Desulfosarcina ovata subsp. ovata: one gene and its partner. The protein of the gene in region 1 interacts with the protein of each later gene in a pairwise test. Links are inferred from orthologs where the notes say so. Each region holds a gene or a part of one and is shown in the gene's direction. Other genes may lie near its edges.

Evidence for each region.
Region 2: the proteins of ssb (region 1) and priA interact in binary tests that used the Escherichia coli proteins (3 or more experiments, as listed by UniProt). The link is inferred for Desulfosarcina ovata subsp. ovata from one-to-one orthologs.

What each region holds. Positions count from the first base shown.
Region 1 is NZ_AP021879.1:3,608,494-3,618,031, reverse strand. Bases 1,149-3,878 are described here. They hold ssb (single-stranded DNA-binding protein), read left to right. Parts: upstream 1,149-2,113; coding sequence 2,114-2,644; downstream 2,645-3,878. Other genes in these bases: GN112_RS16015 (transposase), read right to left, coding at 3,197-3,878; GN112_RS16020 (acyl-CoA thioesterase), read right to left, coding at 2,746-3,030; GN112_RS16030 (hypothetical protein), read right to left, coding at 1,425-1,883; GN112_RS16035 (DUF362 domain-containing protein), read left to right, coding at 1,149-1,176. Also shown: more of GN112_RS16035, read left to right, coding at 103-1,148; more of GN112_RS16015, read right to left, coding at 3,879-4,195; GN112_RS34870 (thioesterase family protein), read right to left, coding at 4,283-4,681; GN112_RS16005 (hotdog fold thioesterase), read right to left, coding at 4,765-5,202; GN112_RS16000 (DUF1786 family protein), read right to left, coding at 5,251-6,327; GN112_RS15995 (glycerophosphodiester phosphodiesterase), read right to left, coding at 6,332-7,075; GN112_RS15990 (GlsB/YeaQ/YmgE family stress response membrane protein), read right to left, coding at 7,126-7,344; GN112_RS15985 (patatin-like phospholipase family protein), read right to left, coding at 7,647-8,555; GN112_RS15980 (hypothetical protein), read right to left, coding at 8,729-9,298; GN112_RS15975 (transposase), read right to left, coding at 9,369-9,538. UniProt on the Escherichia coli protein: Plays an important role in DNA replication, recombination and repair. Binds to ssDNA and to an array of partner proteins to recruit them to their sites of action during DNA metabolism. Acts as a sliding platform that migrates on DNA via reptation.
Region 2 is NZ_AP021879.1:6,205,043-6,214,944, forward strand. Bases 2,472-5,565 are described here. They hold priA (replication restart helicase PriA), read left to right. Parts: upstream 2,472-2,832; coding sequence 2,833-5,298; downstream 5,299-5,565. Other genes in these bases: GN112_RS27230 (hypothetical protein), read right to left, coding at 2,472-2,622. In the rest of the region: GN112_RS27210 (rhodanese-like domain-containing protein), read right to left, coding at 1-390; GN112_RS27215 (CooT family nickel-binding protein), read left to right, coding at 625-813; GN112_RS27220 (cob(I)yrinic acid a,c-diamide adenosyltransferase), read right to left, coding at 906-1,478; upp (uracil phosphoribosyltransferase), read right to left, coding at 1,567-2,193; more of GN112_RS27230, read right to left, coding at 2,317-2,471; GN112_RS27250 (HAD family hydrolase), read left to right, coding at 6,344-6,967; GN112_RS27255 (SidJ-related pseudokinase), read left to right, coding at 7,021-8,598; GN112_RS27260 (NAD(P)H-dependent oxidoreductase), read right to left, coding at 8,634-9,725; GN112_RS27265 (potassium channel family protein), read right to left, coding at 9,773-9,902.

The sequences.
Region 1 (9,538 bases):
CACAAGCCCGGCGCAATTGCGCCCAATTAATTTCATCCCCGATCCTAACCGGAGAGCACCCCTGGCATGTCCACTGTCTTTATTCGGCAAGCAACTTACGAAATGGCAACCATTCGTGGGACGGTTGCCGAAATGCTCTCCTCGGCTGAAGCGCCGGCCATCAGGCCGGGCAGCCGGGTGCTGATCAAGCCCAATTTTCTTCAGCCGGCGCCGCCGGAAAAGGCGGTGACCACCCATCCATCAATCCTGCGCGCCGCTGTCGAGTTTGCCCTGGATCAAGGCGCCCGCGTGCAAATCGCGGACAGCCCGGCCACCGGCAGTTTCACGAAACTGCTCAAAAAAGGCGGTTACACCGAGAGCCTCAAGGGCCTCGAAGTGACCATCGGCCCCTTCGAGCGGACCACTTTGGTGGATGTGGGCGAACCTTTCGGAACGATCGATGTGGCCAGCGACGCCCTGGAAGCCGATGTGGTGATCAACCTGGCCAAGCTTAAAACCCATGCTCAGATGATGCTCACCCTGGGGGTAAAAAACCTGTTCGGCTGTATTGTCGGCCTGGAAAAACCCAAATGGCATATGCGCACCGGTGTGGACCGGCACATGTTCGGCCGCCTGATCGTCAGCGTCTACGAGGCGGTCAAACCGGCCTACACCATCGTGGACGGCATTCTGGCCATGGAGGGACAGGGCCCGGGCAAGAGCGGCACCCCCCGGGAATTGGGTTTGCTGTTCGGCGGCAGGGATGCCCATGCCGTGGATCATGTCATCTGCCTGCAGGTGGGCATGGATCCCGAAACCCTGGAAACCCAGCGCAATGCCAGGGAAATGGGACTTTACGACGGCAGCGTGCACGTCAACGGCGACCTGGCGATTCTGGACGACTTCCAGTTTCCGGAACTGGGCACCCTGACCATGGGGCCCGATTTCTTGGGCCGCTTCGTGCGCCGGTTCGTCATCCAGCAGCCGACGGTGAACAACCAGATCTGCAAACTGTGCGGCGAGTGCTGGAAATACTGCCCGGCCGAGGCGATTTCCTATACCGACCGGGGCATTTCGTTCAACACGGACACCTGCATCCGCTGCTACTGCTGCCTGGAAGTGTGTCCCCATGCCGCCATCCGGGCCAGACAGCCGCTGGCCGGCAGCATCATCGAATGGTTGCGCAGCAAGTTTTGACGCCAAACATCCGAGAACCGGAAATTTGGCCTTTGCCATCAGGCGACAGCCAAAATGGACCGGCGGTCTCCACCCGCCGGCAATGAACTATCCATCTCTCGCCAGTTCATTTTTGATTGCAATCGCTATGGTTTCCAACGTGTAGGGCTTTTTGACAGACTGCCCGACACCCAATTGCTGAGCCTGCTTTACGCGCTCCGTTTCCACATACCCGCTGGCCACGACGGCTTTTTGATGAGGATGGATCTTCAAAATCCGTATTCATTCGGAGCCGCATTGACTCCGCTAAAAACGAAAGGGAGTGAATGATTGACGTAATGTCTGGTCACATAAGCCTGCGCGATGTCGTCATTGGTGTATACCAGGTCCGGTTTCCAGGTATCGATCAATTGCATGGCCTTTTTTTCCCATGCTTTGCATCCATGCTTCACTGTTGTTTCGCTTGGAATCCATTTGAAATATGTTGACTGCGCTGCAGGCAGATTCAGCCCATGTTTGAAGCCGTTCAGCTGGTCTTCGTTCCATTCCCAAACCTGGTGGTAGCTCATGATATGCAGGATTCGCGGTGACGCGGATTCTGAGCCGGCTGCAACTTCCGGTGTGCCGATAACGGCAGAAGCGGCTGTCAGCATTACGGCAATCGATGCGAGGGTACCTGATAGGGTGCATAAGCTTGATCTGTTCATACGGATGCGGATTAGGTACATGCCCGTTCCCCTTCAATTCATGGGTTTCTTCCCGTCAGGCTGTTAAAATTGCCGGAGAAATGATATGGATGCAAAGATTTACCCAGCGACGACGACTTGAGTCGCCGAAAAAAACGTTGTGTGAGAACGCAGTTCTGATAATTCAGAAAACATGCTTTAAATGTAAGTTTAAACGACATTGTTTTGAATGTACATCCCACTTTTGGATCTCAGCAAAAGGAAGGTAAAATATGGCAGGAGGCATCAATAAAGTTATTCTGGTCGGCAACCTCGGTCGGGATCCTGAAATCAGGTACACCCCCGATGGCAGGGCGGTGGCCAATTTTTCGATCGCCACCTCGGAAACGTGGACGGATAAAAACAGTGGCGAACGGCGCGAGAAAACCGAATGGCATCGCATTGTGGTGTTCGGCAAGCTGGCCGAAATCTGCGGCGAGTACCTCTCCAAGGGCCGCCAGGTCTACATCGAAGGCAAACTCCAGACCCGCAAGTGGCAGGGCCAGGACGGCCAGGATCGCTACACCACCGAAGTCGTGGTGGATATGCGAGGCACCATGCAGATGCTCGGTACCCGCGATGGCGGTGGTGGTGGTGCAAGGGGCGGATACAGTGGCGGGTACAGCGGCGGGGCCGGTGCCGGTCCCGGAGGTGGTGCTGGAGCCGGTCGCGGCGCAAACGCCGGCAACAACGGCGGTTACCCGGACCAGGGATATCCCCAACCGCCCTATCCCAACGACCAGGAAGACGATATCCCGTTCTGAAGGACTCCTGACATTCTCTTTGTTACCAACGGTGCATATGTTTGTATATGCACCGTTGTTACCCTTTCCCAGCCAGTCAAGTTCTGGCTGGGAATTGCAAATCACCCCGTCTCCAAAGAAGATTCAGGGCCAATCGTCTGGAGGAGGGTCTCCTTCAATCTGCCTTCCAACAGGGCCGCTTTTTGCGATTTCGCGTCCAGCATGACAAACGTAACATCCGCATCGGCAATCGGTACGGCGCTTTTTTTATTTATGACGGTTTGGCGGATCACCGCTGACCGGCTGCCCACTTTCGAAAGACGGGATTCGATGCAAAGGGTGTCATGCAGAAAAGCGGGGTGTCGATAGTTGATGTTAATGTTGACCACGGTTTCACTACCGTACACATTTTACAACACCTTGATCTAATGAGAAAAATTTTGCAGGTCTCGTTTATCCCTCTGGTGAAATGTCTGCAAGTCATCAGGTATTGGTCCGTTATGAAGTGAGAACGGCAAACCTCGCACCGCGAGATAGGTTATCATCCTGAGGCCAAGCTGAAACAGGCTGAGGTCACATCGATCCGAACGATGGATCTGTTTGTACAAGCCAGTCGAAAAAGCGAGAATCCCAAAAAAAAATGACCCATAAGTATGCTAGGCAACTGGCCATCATCAGTCGGGTTAACCGCTTGGGACAAGAAAGATGGCTCTTGGCGATATTGAACCCTCGGCTTTTTTGATCACTGAAAAACGTTTCAATCGTAAAGCGCTTCGCATAGTAGTCGCATGCTTTTTCAGCCGATTTAAAATTGGTTACCAGGAATATGGGCTCATTGTGATCGCTCCCCCACCAGGCCACCGCAGTTACCGGGCCATATTTTTTGTTGGTGAACTGGCAGTTTTTCATCCCTTTGCAATGGCCCTTGGGCAGTATAGTGGCAAGGATGTCGATCTGAAAAGATTCATTATCGGCGTAGATGGTAATATTATATGCCGTGCGGCAAACATATTTCCACCCAAACTTGGCCAGTGTTTGCTGAAGCGTTGTGCCGTCAAACTCACCATCTCCCAGAAAGATTACCTGACGAGTGGATTCGGGGATCAATGGATGCAGTTTCTTTACCACCTCAACATGCATGTCTTCAGGCAGATGGCCTTTTTTACCCTCAACGATTTTGAAGGCTAGTGGCAACGCGCGGCCATTGTAAATCAAACTGATCATCAAACAAATACACCCGCGTCCAACCAGACTGCCGTCAATGGCCAGGACGATTTCTTCAAGACCAAGGTGGGCCAATACGTTTTGTATGAAGGGTAGAAAGTAGGTTTGCTCGGTAACCTTTTCGTTGATGAGCAGGCGCTTGATGCGTTTTTCGGTGCTGGGCACTTTAATATTTTCGGGTACATTGAGTGCGATCTTTGGTAACTGGGTTTCTTTGCCGATAATGATGCCCGTGATCATTGTTGCCAGCGTGTTCATGTTTCTCAGGAGATTTCCTTTGAGTTCCACCGGGTAGAAAAGTTTGACAAAATCGTTGACTTTTCTATAAATCGATTTGCAGTCATTCATAAGGCCTCCATATTATAAGAGATAATCGTGGAAGCCTAATATATAAAATGACTGGTGGAATGTCCAGAATTATTATATTCTACTATATCATATAGTTATAAGTTTTTTAAAAGTGTACGGTAGTGAAACCACGGTAAACGCAAACCCACCCCTGGCCAGATCTTCAAGGTTCAGTTTGTCGTCAAAAATCGCCCAACGGGCTTCTTCCAGAAACTCCAGATAACGGGCGTTGTTGACATGTCCGAACAAATCCAGATGATACCCTCTTATCCTGATCTCAGTGTTGTGCATTATTTCTCCGCTTTTGAAGTCATCGCGCTTTTCATGTCGTGGCCGGTCAGCGAGTAAGCCCATGCTGCGGATATTCTCCGGCATGTTGGGGCAGGTGGCACACTTCCACGTATTTCCTGCATGAAGGGATGTCAATCCATTAACCCCCCTTTCTTGAATTTTTCCGTCGTATTCAAGGCGGGTTTTTTTACGCATAGTGGGGCTATGTGTGGAAAAGCCCAACGCAGAAGACGGATGAAAAGACAAGCAGGCGGGTATATTCTTTGACAGAAATCGCCTTACTCCGGCTCCGGGGCAACAAACCACTCCTTCTTGCGGTAAACCAGATCCTGGCTGCGGGCGATGAGTGTATCGCTTGTCGCGTCCATCACCGTAATTTCGTAAAGCCCGGTTCGACCGCCCCTGTGGCATTCCCTGGCCTCGGCCACCAAACGGTCACCCACCTTGGACGGGTTGAGAAAGGTAATGCTCACATTGAGGGCCACGGCGGTCTGCCCCCGGGAGTTGCTGGCCGCGGCAAAGGCCAAATCCCCCAACGCAAAAACGACACCGCCATGGGTGATGCCGTGAAAGTTGGTCATCTGTTCGGTGACCGTCAGCGAAACCCGACTGTGCCCCGGTGAAACAATTGCCACTTCAGCGCCAAGAAAACGCATGAACGCATCGTTTTGGATGTGGGCATCGATGGCCGCTGCCCGCGTTGGATCCATCATCATTTCTTCTCCTGGAAAGCGTTGCCTTTCAATTGCCACGCTTTTGGCTGGTCATAGGTAGTCGATCGGCGGAAGTCCTTCCCGCAAGCGTACCGCTTCCAACAGGCCCACCGTACCGGTCATCATGTTGTCACCCCACGGGGCCCCCCATGTCACCGGCACGCGGGCGTCAGCGATCAGCCGCCGCCGGGGCCCGGTGGCCAGAATCATTTCGACCGCATCGTAACCGAAGGCATGGCGGGTGTATGCACCGTGACCGCCTTCATCGAGAATCTGTCGATGGGAAAGCCGGCCCTCGGGAAGCGCCCGGAGAAGCCGGTCCAGCAGCGCGGCAGAGACATCCTTGGTGTGGTATTCAAAAAATCCGCACAGCACACCCGCCTCCATGGCCGCTCCCACCGTATGCGAAGTGGCGATATCGAGCACCAGAATACGCGTTTTGCCATCGGCCTGCCGGTCCTTGGAAGCTCCCAGAATGGCCGCCATGCCCGAATCCATCACATAGACCCGTTCGGCGGGCAGGCCCTCGGCGTCACGGGCAATGGTGGACAGCCGGTTCATGGTTTCCGGCACGTCGCCGGATCGGTAAAGTAAGGCCTGGGGAACCGGATCCGTTTCCAGGGCTGCAGTAAACAGGTTGTGGCGAAAGTCGAGGTGCGACACACCGGCAGGCGCGGCACCGTGATCCTGGGCGCAGATGGCCACGGCATCAAAGGCAAAAGGCACCCCGAAGCCCTCCACGATCTGCTGCAACCGCCCCGGCTGGATATCGGCCGTGCGCACCTGGGCGAAGCGGGTGTCAGTTTTCAACCGGTCGGCCTCGCTGGCCGCAACCACCCGGATACCGTGGGCGCTGACCCGGTCGCGGTCATGATGGATGGTTGCCGCGGCGGGTTCCGACATCACCACCGCTGCGGTTGCCGCACGGTCGATCAGGGCCTGGGAAACCGGCCCGCCCCCCATCTCACCACCGGTCACCAGTAGATCGCCGGTGGTCCTTCGGACGGCATCGGCCAGCACCCGCACCGGTGAGCGAACCACGGCTTTGTAATGCAGATCCTGATCCGTATCGTAGTATAAAATGTCAAGGGTGCCGGCACCGATGTCCAGCATGAGATAGCGTCCCATAAAGTTACTCCTTCATCTGTTTGGGATCGTCAACAATCAGCCCGTCCACCCCCATCGCCAGCATGCCGAGGGTATCGATCGCTCCGTCCACGGCATAGGGAAACACCCGCGCGCCCAGCCGGTGGAATTCTTCCACCTGTGGCCGGGTCAGCACCCGGTAGTCCGGATGCCACGAAAAGGCCTGGAGGCGCCCGTACCAGTCGCGCAAGCGGTCGTCGGCAGACCGTTCCGAAAGCAGTCCCAGGGCGATCCGGTCGTCTCGCTTACGGATATTTTCCAGCATCCGCCACTCGAAACTGGAAATCAGAACCGCATCGCACATCTGCTCGCGATGCGCCAGATCGAGCACCTGGCGCTCCACCGCATTGTCGGGGCCATCCGGTTCAAAGGCCTCCGGTTTGATCTCGATATTCACCAGCAGCCGGCCACGAACCGCCTCCAGTACCTGGGCCAGGGTGGGCAACCGTGCATAACGGAAACGCGGGTCGAACCAGCTGCCCGCATCCAGCTGCGAAAGCTCGGCCAGGGTCAACGTGCTGACCGCCCCGCGGCCATTGGTGGTACGGTCCACTGTATCGTCATGGATCACCACCAACCGGCGGTCCCGGGAGAGGGTGACATCCAACTCGATCATCTGGGCGCCGGCATCACCGGCCCCCATAAAAGCGGGCAGGGTGTTCTCGGGAAAACGGGCGCGAAGCCCCCGGTGGGCGATATACAAAGGCGTTGGCAAGTGATCGATATTCATCTGTTTGGAAAGCCCAGAAGGAGGAAGTCCTTTTCCCGTTAAAAAGGGAGCTATTTCTTCTTTATCACACGGTACAGAACCAAAAGGAGGAGAGCGCCACCGATAGCCAGCAAGAAACTTCCTATATTAAATCCGGTAACTGTTCCAAGCCCAAGAAGTGATCCGATAAAACCACCCACAAAAGCACCTGCTATGCCGATCAAGATAGCATTTGGCATCCAATGTATCAAGATTGAGATTAATTGCAATTGCTTTAAGCTTTTATCCATTGCTCTTCACGGATTACGAAATTACTTGTCATTCACCCATTGAGTTATGAAGGATGATCTTCCCCTTGTATAGCATTCAAGATAATGTTTTTGGGCTACGTTATCGGTCGTCGCGGTATGGTTTATACAGTTTCCTCCCTCTGGCCTTGCCAAAAACATTATCTTAAACACTGATACCAATCGTTACAATCAGGATTTTCATGCGGATGCTTCTCTGGCGAACAGCAAACTCACAGGTGCCGGATGTTCGGCGTACTTTGCAGTGTCAGGTTCGGCAACCTTAGTTTCCAATTCTGTAGCACTCAGTGTTCCACCTTGGTGACTGACACAGCTTGAGGTATGCACTCTTCCGCCTTTCTGTATCCCAGTTCAATCATCTCGGAGGCCCTATCAAATTCTAATGTACGGCATGCATTCCTGGCGATTTCTATGACAATGTCTGGTGGATAAGCAGCAAGCTTCTGGCGTGCTATGGTGTTCTGCATAGCCTCAAACGCCTGAATGGCGATATCGTATACCCCCCAGTCTCGAGAACTCCTGTTTGTCACGGATCCTTCGAGGTGGCTAATGAAATGATTGATCTTTTCACGAAACGAGGAGGACGGGAGTGTTGGAGCACAAGTTATGGCACTCAGCTTTTCTATACTCTCTGCGGGGCCGCCCAGATGGACAGCAATGGTCATGTCCGTCCTATCACCAAACGTCGGCGCAATAGGAACGGGATTTAATATTCCTCCATCAACAAGATCGATTCCTTTGTACTTAAATGGAGTGAAGAGAAGAGGTATTGCGAAAGACGCCCTCATAGCATCAAAAAGACTACCCGACTTTATCCAAATTTCCTTTTGGCCCTTTAAATCAGTAGAAATTGCAGTATATGAAATGGGAAGATCTTCGATTAATTGCCTACCCACAAGATTGATTAGTGTGTTGATGAGTTTGTCACCTTTGACCAGTCCGCTTTTTTCCCACGAGAGATCCAGCAATTTGACGATGTCGACTTTCGTTATCGAACACACCCACTGCTCATATTCACCAAGTTTTCCGGCTGCATATATACCCCCTATTACTGCACCAATTGAGGCTCCGGCGATTGATTGTATTTGGAATTGATTTTCTTCAAGCCAGTGAATTACGCCAATATGGGCCAGACCTCGCGCACCCCCGCTCCCAAGAACCAAAGATACGGTTTTCTCATTTGTTGTTGCCATAATGTCTCGGAGTGCCCTGTATTTAAATACTATAACGTGAAAGGGGACGGAAGATTGATACTTACAAAACTCCATCAGCGGGGTGAGATCATCCCCGATATGCACCGGTGCCGGCGTCTTGTAGACGACCCCAAATCCGGCGCGATCTGGGGGAATTATTTATTTCCGGCAACCTAATCCGAACACTGTATATACTTTTCGACAACGGGGTCTTTGATAAATTCGACTATCGCGAGGTTGGTAGCATAGCCTATGGCATTCATAATTATTCCGCTCCCCTCATAGCCGCTGTAAACGTGTGTGTAGTCGATCTCCGGGATAGCGATTTTCAACTTGACATTGCATCCGAAAGACCAAGTGCCATCTGCATGGACTTCTTCCATCCATACGTAGATTTCCTTGCCGTTTTTTTTATCCACCGGAACGTTGCTCTCGTGAAGCTTGTCTTCTATGTACCGCGCTACGAGGTTAACGTACTCGGTTGGAACGATCGTGTAGCTTGTTCCAGCAACGCTGTAGACCGTGTAAATGTCGGTTCTTGATTCCTTGTTTACTACACGCAGGGTCCGTACGCCCGGGCAACGGCCTGTTGTCTGCAGGTCGATGGGTTTGACGCTTGTTTGGCTGTTCAGATACTCTGTTTCAAAAACGCTATGCAGCCGAGGGGTGATATTGTGGGCGCAGCCGATAAGCAGGAAGGCAAACAACCCCATTAAAATTACGATAAATCTTACTGTTTTCATGCACGTCTCCTTTACACACAATCGTGGAACATTGTGGAACATTGGGGACGCTCCTCGGTTTTACGGATTATCAGATAACCTCATCTGAAAGTTTAAACCCTTGCTCTTCGACAATCCGCAGGCCCCTCGCCGCGGACTCGCTGGCCGTCGAGGCAGCGATGTTCAGTCGTTTTGATATCGCCACCGCGCTCATCCCAAGTTCCCGCGTCGCCCAATAGCACAACACGCTGCGCGCCATTA
Region 2 (9,902 bases), 2.6 Mb from region 1 along the record:
CGCGAGATGGCAGTGCTCGCCGTCACAATAGGTGATGATCACAGTCGCCGGATCGGTGGTGGCAAGGAAGTCCGGCAGCCAGCGGTCCTGATCGGCAAACACCAGATTGCGCGCACCACGGATATGCCCGGCGTCAAAATCCACATCCTGCCGGGCATCGACAAAAATAGCCGCATTCGCATCGAACAGCCGCTTCGTCTCATCAAGAGCAATTTCAGAGAAACCGGATGGCATGGCCGGCTGGGCAGCGTGATCGGCGTCCTCGCTACCGGTCCGGACGGCCACCGGGATTCCGATTTTATCCGGCCGGATGGCATACACCGCAATGGCGACCACCACGGCAGCCAGAACGATCACCAATGCCTCTTTGGCAGCGTGTTTGATTATCATATTGACCCATCCCACCGGATTCTGCAGAACCCGTGCTTTTTTATCATGCCACGGACACCGGATGGCTTGATTTCACTTTAATCATCACCATTTTATTTCTAACCACTCCGCCGAAGCGAGTATTGCATTTGATCGCCATTTTGTCCACAATGCACCCGATTCCAATGGTCCGTCAGAAACAACCATCCGCTTTGTCAGCCAACGGCGCAGAGCATAACCGGCAGGGAGACCCTTATGTGTGATGTCAATGTTTTCATAATGAAAAACGGCGCGGAAGAGAAAATCATGGAGAATGTGGATCTGATCGAAGAGGTGGCCGACGGGATGCACCTGGTCAACATTTTCGGGGAGGAGCAAACCCTGAAGGCCAAAATGGTCCAATACAACAACAGTGAGAAACGGATGGTCTTCCAGCCCCTGTAAGCGGTGCGCCATCCCTCCATCCGACAGCAACTCGCCGTGGGCGCAGATCAATCATAGGTCTCGACAAAGAGCCGTTAAACGGTCTGGATGCATTACGCCTTCCACAGCGTGTCCGCGCACCCATGCAGGTGATTGCAATAGCGGGCGACCAAGAAGAGATAATCGGAAAGCCGATTGAGGAACACCAGGATCTGCTGCATGGTTCCGGTGAGACCGGCATCTTCGCCTTCCCCCTCGACGAGGTCGAGGACCCGCCGCTCGGTGCGCCGGCAGACGGTGCGGGCCACATGGGCCAGTGCGGCGGAAAGATGCCCGCCGGGCAGGATGAACTGTTTCAGTTCGGGAAGTTCGTCGCTGATTCGGTCGATGGCCGCCTCAAGCTGTTTGGCCGGTTTGTCGTCAAAGGGTTTCAGAAATCGGGCCGAGGCCGCGCCCGGTGTGGTGGCCAGCCAGGCGCCGGCGTCCAGAAGCAGACCCTGCACCCCCTGCAGCTCATCCTTGACGGGTTGGTGTTCCTGACCGATGGCGGCGACCACGGAACCGATCACCGAATTGAGTTCGTCCAGGTCACCATAGGCAACGATACGGGGATTGTTTTTCAGGACCCGCTCGCCGCTGAAAAGGCTGGTCTTTCCCCGATCGCCGGTAGTGGTATAAATTTTCATGGTTTTTCCCTCAATGCGGCCAAGTAAAAAAACGCCCGCTGCCGCCGGGCGTTTTCATACATCCGTTTTAAACACCATACCGCCGGGGTTACTTGGTACCGAAAATTTTATCTCCGGCATCGCCCAGGCCAGGAATAATATACCCGATATCATTAAGTTTTTCATCTATTGCAGCAACATATACATCCACGTCGGGATGGTCCTTGGTCAGCCGGTCGAGGCCTTCGGGGGCCGCAACCAGAAAAAGCCCCCGGATCTGCGTGCAGCCGGCCTCTTTCAACAGATCGATGGTGGCCATAAGGGTTCCGCCGGTGGCCAGCATGGGATCCAGAATCAGGGCGATCCGGTCTTGCACATTGCTGGTCATCTTGACGTAATAGCGAACCGGCTCCAGGGTCTCTTCGTTTCGATAGAGCCCTACCACACTCACCCTGGCCGAAGGAATCAGGTTTAACACCCCGTCCATCATGCCCAGGCCGGCACGCAGAATCGGTACGACCGTGATTTTTTTCCCCTTGATGTTTTCAACCACCACATCGCCGGCCCACCCCTTGATGGTGATGGTTTCCGTCTCGAGGTCCTTGGTGGCCTCATAGGTCAGCAGCGCGGCCACCTCGCTGGCCAACTCGCGGAATTGTTTGGTAGATATGTCATGAACGCGCATCAGGCCGATTTTATGTTGAATCAGTGGGTGTTTGACGAGATGGACGGGCACACGGCCTCCTTTTTATACCCGACGGTCAATGCGCGGGAATCGTTTTGGGGGTGAATTGAAAAACAAAGGCGTCGGAACCCGGTCGGGGATGGCGCGCCTGCCCGATTCTTGGAGCGGTGGATCTTAAAATTCGCCCAATGGCCGGTTAAAGGTGAACATGGCAGGATCCGCCATCAGCCGGTCAAAAGCGGGTTTGACGTTGCCGCCTGTCGCGGAAAATGGCAGTGAAACGACAAATAGCGCACTACCGATGACCAATGCACAAAATCCCAGCGGCCTGGCCAGCAGGGCATCACCGGCCATTGTCCCGGCGATGATTTCAGGGTCTTGTTCCAGGTTTTGGGCAAAGCAACTGGCACAGGGCACCGCGATCAGGCTGAGCACGGTGATGAGGACGATCAGGCGTTTGAATGTAATGATTTCGTTCATACCATTTTCCTCCATGGTTGGTGGATGCGGACCCTCCGCCGGATGGGCGACGATCGGTCCCATGCAAAAAACGTAGCAGGTATTGGGAACGCTTTCAATGCGTGATATGATCAGGGCCTTTTCAATGAAACCGTCGAAAAGGGGTAGCCAATAGCGTTAAAAATCACGCAAAACGTCCGCAACATGATGAATTCATAAATAAAATATGCCGTGACCCCTGTCAAGCAAAAACCAATCCGTCCGCATCGACCGATTGTTTCCGTTGCCGTGGCCCTGCCGGTCATGGACTGTTACAGTTATACAGTTCCGGACCATCTTTTGGCGCTGATCCGCACGGGAAAACGGGTCCTGGTTCCCTTCGGCAGCCGCACGGTCACCGGCTATCTGATCGGATCCAGCTCAGAACCGGATTCCACCACGCTCAAGCACATCCTCGACGTTCTTGACGACGCACCGCTTTTTTCATCGGCGATGGTCCCGTTTTTCCAGTGGATTGCCACCTATTACATGTATCCCCTGGGCCAGGTGATCAGCACGGCGTTGCCGGCCGGCCTGAATCTGACCGATATCGCCGTCATGACCCTCTGTCCGCCGGGGATGGCCGCCCTCACCTCGGATGCCGTCTCCCCTCTGGAGAAAACGGTTCTGACGGCGCTAACAAAGCGGCCCATGGATTTCCGTCAACTGAAGAAAGATGTGGGGCAGCGCGTGCCATGGGCATTGATTCATCAGATGCGTCAGCGCGGATGGCTGGTGGTGGAACGCCAGATCAAGGGAGGACAGGTCCGCCGCAAAACGATCCGCATGGTCCGCCTTGCCGAAGGCGTTGCCGAGTCAGGAAAGATCTCTCCCCAACGCCAGGCGATTCTGGACCTCCTGCGGCAACAGGGGGGACTGAGTGTTCCGGATCTCAGCAAGCGGGTTCCCACCGCCGCGTCCCTGGTGCGGGCCATGCAAAAGGCCGGGATGGTCCGCATCGAGGATCATCCCGTTTACCGGGATCCTTTCGGAGATCCCATCGATCCGGATCGGCCGCCGGTGCTCACCGACGAGCAGGCCGAGGCGGTCAACCGGATGACACCGCTTCTGGGAAAAGGGTTTCGGACCGTTTTGCTGGCCGGCGTGACCGGCAGCGGCAAGACCGAAGTATACCTGCAGCTGGCCCGCCAGGCGGTTGACAGGGGGTTGCATGTCCTGGTGCTGGTTCCGGAAATTGCACTTATCTCCCAGACTGAACGCCGTTTCCGGGCCCGTTTCGGTGAGACCGTGGCCGTGCTGCACAGCGGACTGAGCCGGGGGGAGCGCTACGATCAGTGGTTGCGTGTGGCCAGGGGCGAGGCCGGCATCGCCATTGGTGCCCGATCCTGCATCTTCGCACCGTTTGAAACAGTGGGGCTGATCATTGTCGACGAGGAGCACGACGCCGCCTACAAACAGGATGGCGGCCTCAGTTACAACGCCAGGGATTTGGCCGTTGTCCGCGCGCGCCACCAGAACGCACTGGCCGTGCTGGGGTCGGCAACGCCGTCGGTGCAGTCGTGGCACAACGTGGCCATCGGTAAATATTCGACGGTCGGGCTGACCAGGCGGGTCAACCGTCAGCCGCTGCCGGTCATCCAGACCGTGGATCTTTCGCAGATCCGGGACGAACGCGGCATCCGCCGCTACATTACTCCCCTTTTGCAGCAGGAGATCCAGAAGACCCTGGACGACGGACACCAGACGCTGATTTTTCTCAACCGGCGGGGGTTTTCCGTCTTCCCCATCTGCGCCCATTGCGGCCAGCCGCTACGCTGTAAAAATTGCGATATCTCGCTGACCCTGCACAAACAGGCCAATGCGTACCGCTGCCACTACTGCGGCTTTTCCCGGCCGGCCACATCCACCTGCCCGGCCTGCGGCTCCGACAAAATCAAACTGCTTGGTACAGGCACCGAAAAAATTCAGGAGGCCATGGTCCAGCTTTTTCCCCAGGCGCGGGTCGCCCGCATGGACCGGGACACCATGACCCGCAAAGGATCCGTCGTGAAACTGCTCAAGGACCTGAAAAACCGCAACATCGACATCCTGGTGGGGACCCAGATGGTGGCCAAGGGGCACGATTTCCCGGGAATTACCCTGGTCGGCGTGGTGTGTGCCGACCTGACGCTCAATTTCCCGGATTTCCGCGCCGGCGAACGCACCTTTCAGCTGCTCGCCCAGGTGGCGGGGCGGGCCGGTCGCGGCAAGCAGCCGGGCAAGGTGATCCTGCAGACCTTCAACCCGGACCACTTCAGCATCACGGCCGCCAAGCACCAGGATTTCGTCACTTTTTTCAATCAGGAGATCGGTTTTCGCCAGGCCCTGGGCTACCCCCCGTTTACCCGTATGATCGCCGTGCGGCTGTCCGGCAGGGATCCCCGGCAAACTGGTATCCATGCGCGGGCATTGGGAAGCGCCTGCCAGGACCTGCTCCACCCCGAAGGCCCGTTTCACCGGCAGGTCCAGGTGATGGGGCCCATTGAAGCGCCCCTGGCCAGGATTGCCAACCAGCATCGCTGGCAGATGTTGATCAAAAGCCCGGACACCGCCCGCCTGCACCGATTCGTCAACCAACTGATGCTGGGTCCCAACGCGCTCCCCACCAGGCGCGATGTGCGGGTGACCATCGATGTGGACCCCTTTTCCCTGATGTAGATCCCCTGGCCTCATCCTGCCGGTAAACCGGACGTTGCCACCGGTGCCTCATTTTTTCCTTTCGCATTGCTTGACAGGACTGGAGGCACGGCTTAAACATAGGAACCAAGTATTTATGAAGGTACGGGAAAGCGTCTTTTCCCCAAAAGGAGAACAACATGAACTTGCGAACGTTTGCGCTGGCCAGCGCATTGATAATGTTGGCCACGATTCCGGCGGCCGTTTCCGCATCCAGCCAGACCGCCGACCCGCCGGCAGCGGCGACCCCGGCGGAGCGTCCCGGCGCCGTGATGGCCGATCGACACTATAAATTTGAGCCGGTGGTGGATGGAACCCAGGTCACCCACGATTTCAAGGTCAAGAATGACGGCCGCGCCATGCTGGACATTCACCAGGTAAAAACCGGTTGAGGCTGCTCGGTCGCCTCCTACCCGAGGCAGATCCCCGCCGGTGGCGAGGGAACCATCAGCATCAAAGTCAACACCAGCGGTTACGGTGGCAGAGACCTTAAAAAGAATATAGCGGTTTACACCAACGATCCGGACAATCGGCGGATCACCCTGACCCTGACCGGATCCGTTCTCAAATTTGTCCGCTTGAATCCGGCTTACGCACGCTTGGTTGGCCCGGCCGGCAGCCATATCAGCAAGTCGATCACCATTACCCGCGAAAAGGCCTATCCGTTTCGCATTGTCGAGGCCAAGGCGCGTAACGGTAAGGACATCGCCTTTGCCCTGAAAGAACTCAAAGCCACCGAAGGGGACGGGTATCTGCTGACCATCGAGAACAAGAAAACCGCTGCCGGTCGCTATGCCGACACGGTGATCCTGACCACGGACAGCACCATCAAGCCCACCATCAGCGTGCCGATTTACGGGCAGATCAAGGCAGCGGCACCACCGGCGGCAAACCCGGATCCGTCCAAGCCGCAATCCAGCGGCAGTTAGAAGGCGGTTGCCCGGCGATAACCCCGCCCACAACAAGCCATCAAAAAGCACCGACACCGCCCGGTCGGTGCTTTTTATTCGCCTACAGGAGCCTTTTTGTGAAGCAGCATCCGAAAGTCGTCGCTTTTGATTGTGATGGGGTCATGTTCGATTCCCGCAAAGCCAATCAGGCATACTACAACCATGTGCTCAGTCATGTCGGTCTGCCGGAGATGACCCCCGATCAGGCCAATTACAGCCACATGCAGACCGTTGACGCCGCCCTGGCATACATGATTCCCGATGAGGCCGCCCGCCAGGCGGCGCATGCTTTTCGCAAACAGATGGGCTACCTGCCCTTTCTGCGGTTGATGGAGATGGAGCCGGGGCTGGTGCCCCTGCTGGAAAAATTACGCCCGCGCTACAAAACCGCCGTGGCCACCAACCGCACCGACACCATGGCCCGCGTATTGGCCGATAACCATATCGAGCATCTTTTCGACCTGGTGGTCTGTGCCATGGATGTCCGGTTTCCCAAACCGCACCCCGAATCCCTCAATAAGGTGGTTGACCACTTTGGTGTCCGACCGGAAGAGGTGCTCTATATCGGCGACTCCGAGGTGGATGAAACCGCCGCCATCGCCGCCGGGATCGCTTTTGTGGCTTACCGCAATCCGGATCTCAAGGCCGATCATCATATCGACCGGCTGGCGGAAATCGAGGCCATGCTCGGCTTGGGATAACCGTTCGGTCGATTTTGCTGCCCCCTTTAAAAAAGCGATTCACGTATTGAACGATGCCCCCATCGCATTCCATCAAAAAGCAGGCCGAAGCGGCGCTGACCGGTGTCCACTTCGATTTTATCGCGAAGTACCATGCGGTCACCGACCTGCGACGCCTGGCGCGAAAAGAACCGGGGACGCTTGACCGGGAGACCATCACCGCGCTGGAACAGCTCCTGCGATCGGATGCCTTCAGCCGGGTCCGGCAAAGCTACTTTCTCTTCCGGGAGGCCGCATGCGTCATGTGCGACATGGCCTGCGCACCGGGTGCAAACGGCATGCGATCCCGGGCCTTGGTCAGCCTCGAGGGCCTGCTCCGGCAAACCCGAGGGAGTGCCCACCGTGGTGTGGCCGAAGCCCTGGGCAGCCTGCCGGTAAACATTCACGGCCCGCAACCAGTGGGCAACCGGCCGTCATCGACCCCGCCCGTCGCCTGGCGGGAACTTTTCGAGGCCAAAGCGCTGACCCCGGTTGGAACGCCCTGGTACATCGGCCGCAGCCTGGTCACTCCGCTGTCCCGGGAAAACCGGCTGCTGGTGGTCAAACTGGCAAAAAAGGATGATCGGGTTGAAGACCTGCAAAAGGAGATCCAATGGATGGAAACGCTGCATCGGCCGGACTACGCGGTGGATTGCCGTTTCCACATTCCGGAACCACTGAGGATCCGCCGGCAGCCGGTGTTTCGTTTGGCTCGTCTCCCCCTGGCCCCTCCGAGCACGCTTACGCGGCATCCCGGGAAACTGGCCATCGCCTTCGTGGCCCATCGCGACTACTTTGTTTACCCCAACCATCCCCGGGTCGATGGCCCGTGTGCCCGGGAAATGCTTGCCCGCAATGCCTTTCTCATGGGCCACCTCGCTGCCCGGGGAATCATCCACGATGCACCGATCCCCCTGTTTCACAACCGTACCCAACGCATGCGCCGTAACGACCAGGGACGCTACCAGTGGTTCCGTGCCGGCCGCCTGGACCAGTGGCTGGATTCCTGCGCCTTTCCGAATCTGGGGTTGTCCGGGTTGCGCGATTTCGAGCACCTGGAATCCGTTGGTGGCGAAAGCCACCTCTTGTACCGTCAGATCGGCAGCCATTTTTTAAGTCTGCTGCTGGTGGCTGGCAGCCATTTCCGCTGCCGTGACAGTTCCAGAAAGGGCCTGACCGAAACAGGCACCCCCGTGGACACTCGGGATTTGTTCGATCCGCACCTGCTGAAATCGATGATTGGCGATATTTTCGGGGGGTACTACAGCGGATTTGCGGGGACGGCACCGCCGCCGGACCTGCCGCTGGATCCGGACCGGCTGGTCGCCCGCATGATCGAGGAGATGGGCATGGATCGATACATGACCGAACGGCTCCGCCGCGTTGACCAGCAGCAGATGAGCGACACGCAGTTCCATGATTTTTTAAGGTCCAAAGGGGTCCCGGATGAAACCGTTGGCCAGCTGAAACGCGCAGAGAAGGACATCCTGATTGCCAGCGGTCCCCATCTGGGTGATTTCAACCGCCAGATTTCCCTGACCGAACTCATCGAGGCCGTGGCGGCCATGTCCGCCGTCTGCGTGATGGGCCGTTTTTTGGCCGCCCGCCATTGACGCGGCAACCGGACGGGGTGCCGGGTAAAGGTGCTTTACGCGTCACCCGGTATCATGATGATGTGTGGCTTTTTCGCCGGGTCCAACAGTTGATGGGCAAATTTCTTGGCCTGGAATCTGATCTCTTCCTCAAACCGTTCGGCGTCACGGCAGTTGCACACCAACAGCGAACCTGCTGTCCGCACCTTGTGATAACGCCCCAGCCGATGAAAAACGGCCAATGCCGGCGTTGCATCATCGGCAAACGATCCGGCGGCAGTGGCGATCAAGGCTTGCCGTTTGCCTTCCATAAAGGAGGCGTGCGCGAGGTCGCCGCCGCTTTTCCTGAACAGGGAGAACGAGCGGTCCATTAATGCTTTCATCGGCAGGCTGAAACCCGTGAAATAGATTGGCGAGGTATAGATGATCAATTCCGCGTCAAGCATGCGCCTGAGGATTGTCGCGATATCGTCGTTCTGGATGCAGCCGGGTGCGTTCGGATTGTCCTGGCATCGCAGGCATCCGCTGCAGCCATGGATCGCTTTGGCAAACAGGTCGATCCGTTCGACCCGATGTCCGAGCGAAGTCAGTTCATTTTCCACCCACCCCAGGACGGCCGCCGAGTCGTCGGTCGCGCTGTCTCCGCCAAAAATGGAAACCACATCCGTGGCCGACGGATCGGCCTGGATTCGCGGGGCGGCATCGGGATGGGTGCGGCCAACCGCGTTTGTTTTTCCACGCGGTGACGCCTGGGCCCGGATGCCTTTGAATTTTACCTCGGCCTGGATAAATTCGATGAACTGTTTCTCCGCCTCGGTGGCGATCCGACAGATTTCACATCCAATCCTGATCGCATCGGATTCATTGTCGTGACGCTGCCATCGGATGGCCAGTTCAATGGGCTCCTTGAACGTCAGGTTACGGGTTCCGACGATGGCTTTCAGATAGAGCCGCTCACCGGTAAAAAAATCTTCCTTCAGATTGGGGATAATGGCGAACTGAAACCCCGACTCACTAAAATCCACAGTGGACAGTGCGATGGTCGTTCCCGCCGATTTTGCTCGCAGCACGACACAATAGACCGCATCTTTTTTTGAAAAGGGAAAACGCCTGTCTTTTCGTTTTTCCTGCCAATCGTCTGTTGTCATAAACGTCTCACCGGTTGTTCTCCATTTAATGATGGGAACAAGTGTTTTTAAAGCATATCCTTGGCGCTGTTGATATTGTCAATATCCCCCATGACGATCAACGTCATTCCCGATTCAAGAACGAATGAGCTGGGCGGCCGGAATTCAAACTCGCCATCCTTGCGCTGCACACCCAGC